Chloroflexus aurantiacus J-10-fl: one gene and its partner. The main gene of each other region encodes a partner of the protein of the gene in region 2 in a complex. Links are inferred from orthologs where the notes say so. Each region holds a gene or a part of one and is shown on either strand. Other genes may lie near its edges.

Region 1 (3,219 bases), 290 kb from region 2 along the record:
CGCGCGGCAATAGCTCTCACCCCATCAGCCGCAGCGATCAGGTTGCCTTCTACCGGGTTCAGCGGATCGACATAGGGATGGATGGCAATGACATCAAAGGCATGCCAGCCCCCATAGGCTGCAATCGCCCGCAGAAAACTGGTCTCAAACGGATTAATCCCTCCCAGCACAATCGTCGCCGTTGGATCAATTGCCCGGATCGTCCGTGCTGTTGCGGTCAACAGGCGCGTATACTGCTCAGGATCGGGAGCCGGTCGCCAAAATAACGCCTGATCCGGCTCATTCCAGACCTGCCAGTGTTTCACGACGTGCCGGTAACGTTGCACAACCGCTGCCACATACGCCACAAATGCGGCCTCGTCTGGGGCAGCAAACGAGATATGGTTGGGATGATCGGTAGGATCGGGCGTGGCCCATCCGACTGCCGGCCCCAACACAGCCAGTACCTGCAAGCGCTGCCGGTGCAATGCCGAGAGTGCGGCATCGCTGAATGTCCAATCCCAGGTGGCGGGATCGGGCTGAATCCGGTGCCAGTGTAAATCTTCGCGCACCCATTGCACACCGAGATCAGCCAGGATCGCCGCCGGAATTGGCATTGTAGCCGAATCGGGGTAACGGGTAGTGAGATGGCTGTTGATCCCAACTGCACGCGACTCCGCCAGGGCGCGGATTGCAAATGGTTGTGTAACCCGATCATGCGGGATGAGCGCGTCAGCACACAACAACCCGGCAACCAGGCACAGCAATACCAGACGACAGGGGCCGGTCAATTGTCGCATAAAGGGTCTCAACAATAACGTTTGGGATGCTGCCAGACGGTAGTCCTGTTACATCATACCAGTTGCGCACAACTCGAACACAACCACCCGTCGGACTACGGTACCATATCCTCACGCGAAATTCGATAACGGGTCATCTTACGCCAGAGGGTGGCCCGACTGATCCCCAACAACGCGGCTGCCCGGCCTAACCGCCCGCCCGCTGCCCGCCCGGCCCGTAAGATGGCGTCTCGTTCACTCAACTCCTGGGTTTCGGCCAGACGTGGGCTGTCAGAGATGAGTAACGGTGTGGTGTGGCGAGCAATGGCCGGGGGCAAATCCGACACCGTGAGCACACTCTTGGCGTTCGTCTGTACCATCTGCTCCAGCACCACTTCCAGTTCACGGACATTCCCCGGCCACGGATACGTCCGCAACGCAGCTAACGCATCTGGATCGAGCGCCACTTGTCGCCCGAACTGTTCACTCAACCGCCGGATCATATGATTAGCCAGCAGGATAATATCGTCGCCACGCTGCCGCAGCGGTGGAATATCAACCACAAACGCACTCAGGCGGGCGTACAGATCGGCGCGAAAACGACCCTCTTCCACCAGTTGCTCAAGACCATGACCGGTGGTAATCACCCGCACATCAACCGGTATCGGGCGCGCTCCACCGGTACGGATCACCCGTCCCATCTCTATCACCCGCAGCAGACTGGTCTGTTGATCGAACGAGAGGGCATCGATAGCTTCGAGATACAATACGCCTCCATGGGCCAGCTCCAGCTTCCCAGGGCGTCCAGGCTGACGATCCGTCCCCTCCACCCCAAATAACTCGCTATCAATCAACTGGCGAGGAATTGCCGCACACGAGACGCGAATGAACGGGCCGCCGGCGCGACTACTGGCATTGTGGATCGCCTGGGCAAAAATCTCCTTGCCGACACCGGCTTCACCTCGCAACAAAATTGCCCCCCGACCGGCAGCCGCCAGCCGCGCCTGGCGCATTGCCTGCCGCATACTCTCACTCTGACCAACAATATCACGAAACGTAAATGCCGCCCGTGCCCCGACCACTTGTTGGACGAGTTGACGCACACTTTCAGTTGGTCGCAGCGTGATCACACTGCCCAGGTAGCGACGGCTGCGATCCCACACCGGGCGCACCCCACAGATAACCGCCTGTGCTCCGGTCGGTGTTTGCCAGATCACCTCTTGCTCTTCGAGCGTACTGAGTTGCTGGAGCGCAGCGGCAATTGCAGGTGGCGGTGAAATCACACTGGTCAGCGGGCGCCCGGCAGCCGAGCGGACATTGATACCCAGAATGCTGGCGACACGCCGACTCAAGCGCCGGATTTCCCCGTTAGGGCCAACAAAGATCAACCCTTCGTTGATCGTATCAAGCGTCGCGTAGAGTTCGGTAAGCTGATCGTTCGCTTCGTTCAGTAACCGTTCAGCACGTAATTGACTATGAAATGCCTGCGCTGCCGCGATAACCATTCCAAGCGCATACGGATGCCGCTCTTCGGCCAGGCTGAGGATGGCTAGCGCACCTAATGCCCGACCATCAGGGCTAAAAATCGGTGCCGCAGCCAGCGCAAACGATTGTAACCACTGACAGTAGTGGTCATCACCGGCGGTCTGACAGGGCAGAGCTTCGCGCAAAGCCAGATCAACTGCATTAGTACCGGCATACTCCTCGGCCAGCGTGATCCCATATCCAATCCCATACTGCTGCGCCTGCGCCATAATGGCGCTATCCCCGGCCATATCGATGATCGTTCCCTGATCATCACAAATGACCACCACAAAACCGGGATGGTCACTAAGTTGATACAAATCTTCTATTGACGAACGAACCAGGGCTTGCAGATGGCTCCACCCACTCAGATTAATCATCCCGGTTTGCGGTGCACACGTCGGGTCTAGCCCACGTGCCTGACAACGTGCCCACGAACGCTGAATCGGTGGGATGGATGGTGTCGCCATGGATAACCTCGTGCTACTATTCGGCTATCAATATTATAGCCATTTTTGCCTGTACATCATCCACGACGGCGTGCTATCGCTCACGCAGCAACAATACAATGAATGACTGTACCTTCTCGCGTGCACAGCGTCGCCCTGCCCTGGGAGCGATCCCCGGTATCGTTTTGGGCAAGATACGTCTGACAGACCGACGATTTGGCGAGCCGGCGAAATAAAACGCTGCCCCAATGCCGGAAAGTGCTGATCTTGTGATAAATTCTACTATTTCTGCTAGTACGAGTTGCAGATACTGCCGGATTCGCATATTATAGGCATTCGAAGCGATTGTATTCGAGGTTACGCATGCAAACAACGCTCAATCAGATGCCAACACCACTAGCCATCGGGCTTATCATTCTTGGACTTATCGTTATTCTGCTGGTCGTCATCCTGATTCGTCGCCGTCGTTCTGCTCAGCAATCGGCACC
Region 2 (3,187 bases):
CCCTCAGCGCAATTTGTTACGATAATTGCGCAGCAACTCAATGAAGAGGGGCAACTTCCCAACAACGAATTAATGCCCCACCAAACGGACACATCAATATCTTATACGCCCAACAAATGGGACAGGCCATTGTTTGCGCATTGCACGGTGCAATGCATCGTGTTACCGCATAGTTCGGTGAGAAAGGAGGTGCGCAGGGCGGGTCGCCGGGTGCTGCGATGTAGACGGCGCGCACGCCCAGTTCAGATGCGCCGGCACGCCACGCAGCGCGTGCATCGCAACGTGCTATGTTGCGGGTAAGAATCGGCGCGCATCACGTTCTCTGTTTGAACGCTGGATCAAGGGTGATTCGTAGGAACTGGTTCCGCCTGTTTTGTGTTGCAAGGAGGAGACCCTCTATGCCTGCGTCCTTTCTGGGCGAAGTTTTCGGCACAATGGTGCTGATCCTGTTTGGCAATGGTGTTGTTGCCAACGTTCTGCTGACGCAATCGAAGGGGAATGGTGGTGGCTGGATCGTGATTACCACGGGCTGGGCCTTTGCCGTGATGAGTGGTGTGTTTACCGCAGCCGCGTTGGGTAGCCCAGGAGCCGATCTCAATCCGGCAGTCACGATTGCCGTGATGATCCGCGGTGGCTACGATGTTGGTACTGCGGTGATGCACATTATTGCCCAGTTCATCGGTGCCTTCATTGGGGCAACCCTGGTCTGGCTGACCTACCTCTCGCACTGGGAAGTTACCAAAGACCCCGGTCTGAAGCTGGCCTGTTTCAGCACCGGCCCGGCAATCAACAATCCGGTCAACAACATCATCACCGAAGTGATTGGCACCTTCGCTCTGGTCTTTATCATCTTCGCCATCTTCAGCGGCGATGGCGCTACGGGTGGTAGCCCGGCCAGTGGTCTCGGCCCGTACCTGGTTGCGGCACTGGTGTGGGGCATTGGTCTCTCACTCGGTGGACCAACCGGCTACGCAATTAACCCGGCCCGCGATCTTGGCCCGCGCATTGCCCACTTTGTGTTGCCTATCGCCGGCAAGGGCGACAGCAACTGGGGTTACTCGTGGGTACCGGTTGTTGGTCCAATCATTGGCGGTTCCATTGCAGCTCTATTGGCGAATGCGTTAGGTATGTGATGTGCTACGCATCGTTGCGAACGGTTAGCAGTCATCGCTTCAAGGGAGGAAGCCTGTGAAGAAGTTGATCAACGCACCGGAGAATGTCGTAAAAGAGGCATTAGCCGGAATGGCAATTGCCCATGCCGACCTGATTCAGGTTCACTACGATCCTGATTACATCGTGCGCGTCGGCGCACCACACAACAAGGTCGGTGTCATCTCCGGTGGCGGCTCAGGCCACGAACCGATGCACGGTGGTTTTGTCGGCTACGGTATGCTCGATGCTGCCTGTCCCGGTGCCGTCTTTACCTCGCCGGTGCCGGATCAGATGCTGGCGGCAACCAAGGCGGTGAACGGCGGGAAGGGTGTTTTGCACATCGTCAAAAACTACACCGGTGACGTGATGAACTTCGAGATGGCGGCTGAACTGGCCGCTGCCGAGGGCATTGAAGTTGCCAGTGTGGTGACAAACGATGACGTGGCGGTCGAAAACAGCACCTGGACGGCAGGTCGTCGTGGCGTGGGTGTGACTGTTCTGCTCGAGAAGATCGTTGGGGCTGCGGCTGAGGCCGGTGCCGATCTGGCGACCTGTAAGGCAATTGCCGAGCGAGTCAATGCCAGTGGCCGCAGCATGGGGATGGCGCTAACACCCTGTACCGTACCCCAGGCCGGGAAGCCGGGTTTCGAGCTGGCCGATGATGAGATGGAAGTTGGTATCGGCATTCACGGCGAACCAGGCCGGCGCCGCGAGAAGTTGGCTCCAGCACGGGATATTGCTGAGATGCTGGCTGGCCCGATCCTGGAAGACCTGCCCTTCAAGAGCGGTGATGCGGTGCTGGCGTTTGTCAACGGTATGGGTGGCACACCGCTGATTGAGCTGTACGTGATGTACAATGAATTGGCACGTATCCTGAAGGATCGCAATATTACGATTGCTCGTTCACTGGTGGGAAGCTATATCACATCGCTTGAGATGGCCGGTGTCAGCTTTACGCTTCTCCGCCTGGACGATGAGATGATCAAACTTTGGGATGCACCGGTGCATACACCGGCGTTACGTTGGGGCATGTAAGGGCAATTAGCGGTATTGTGGCGGGGTGATTACCCCGCCACCAGATTGGACAAAGAGGGGCCATGCAGATCACCGCCGATCATGTCACAAGTTTTCTCCAGTTGGTTGCCGAACGGGTCAAAGAGCAGCGCGAATATCTGACCAGGCTCGATGCCGCAATCGGTGATGCGGATCACGGTGTCAACCTGGATCGTGGCTTCAGTACGGTGATGAGTAAGCTGCCAACCGCGAACGACCGTAGCATCAGCGGTTTGCTGAAACTGACCGGGATGACGCTGATCTCTACGGTTGGTGGTGCCAGCGGGCCGTTGTACGGCACAGCATTTCTGCGGGCCAGCACGGCGATTGGTGATCGCACAACCATCGGCGCAGAAGAATTGATCGCCGCACTGAGCGCTGCCCTGGAAGGTATTCAGACCCGTGGCAAAGCGACTCGTGGCGAAAAGACGATGATCGATGCGATCGCGCCTGCAATTGATACGTTGAAAGAACAGTATGCAGCAAGCGGTGATCTGCTGGCAGCAATGCGCGCCGCAGTTGCCGCCTGCGAGCAGGGCATGATCGCAACCGAACCGATGCTGGCAACTAAAGGCCGCGCATCCTATCTTGGTGAACGTTCGATTGGTCATCGCGATCCCGGTGCAGCATCTGCTTATCTGATGGCGCAGGCGCTGCTTGAGGTAGTCGAACAGGCTGCCAAAGGGTGATGTCGTTCCAACCGGATCGTGTGAGCGTAGACAAAGGAGTCTTCAATTATGGCAAAGTACGCCGCTGCTATCGACCAGGGCACAACCAGTACCCGCTGTATGATCTTCGACCATAGCGGGAATGTCATTTGCTACGATCAGAAAGAACACGAGCAGATTTATCCCCGCCCCGGCTGGGTAGAACACAGCCCTGATGAGATTTGGGAGCGTACCCAAAGTGTGATTCGTGGGGCACTAAGCAAAGGCGGCCTGAGCGCAAGCGATATTGTCGCCGTCGGCATTACCAATCAGCG

Evidence for each region.
Region 1: the proteins of dhaK (region 2) and CAUR_RS16155 are in contact, whole or in part, in a solved structure (PDB 4LRX), measured with the Escherichia coli proteins. The link is inferred for Chloroflexus aurantiacus J-10-fl from one-to-one orthologs.

Annotation. Positions count from the first base shown.
Region 1 is NC_010175.1:4,122,765-4,125,983, reverse strand. What follows is about bases 314-3,208. They hold CAUR_RS16155 (sigma-54-dependent Fis family transcriptional regulator), read right to left. Parts: upstream 2,753-3,208; coding sequence 875-2,752; downstream 314-874. Other genes in these bases: CAUR_RS16150 (SH3 domain-containing protein), read left to right, coding at 3,095-3,208; CAUR_RS16160 (glycoside hydrolase 5 family protein), read right to left, coding at 314-779. Also shown: more of CAUR_RS16160, read right to left, coding at 1-313; more of CAUR_RS16150, read left to right, coding at 3,209-3,219. UniProt on the Escherichia coli protein: Positively regulates the dhaKLM operon from a sigma-70 promoter. Represses its own expression.
Region 2 is NC_010175.1:4,416,516-4,419,702, reverse strand. What follows is about bases 325-3,187. They hold dhaK (dihydroxyacetone kinase subunit DhaK), read left to right. Parts: upstream 325-1,188; coding sequence 1,189-2,187; downstream 2,188-3,187. Other genes in these bases: glpK (glycerol kinase GlpK), read left to right, coding at 2,943-3,187; dhaL (dihydroxyacetone kinase subunit DhaL), read left to right, coding at 2,250-2,894; CAUR_RS17295 (MIP/aquaporin family protein), read left to right, coding at 399-1,133. UniProt on the Escherichia coli protein: Dihydroxyacetone binding subunit of the dihydroxyacetone kinase, which is responsible for the phosphoenolpyruvate (PEP)-dependent phosphorylation of dihydroxyacetone via a phosphoryl group transfer from DhaL-ATP.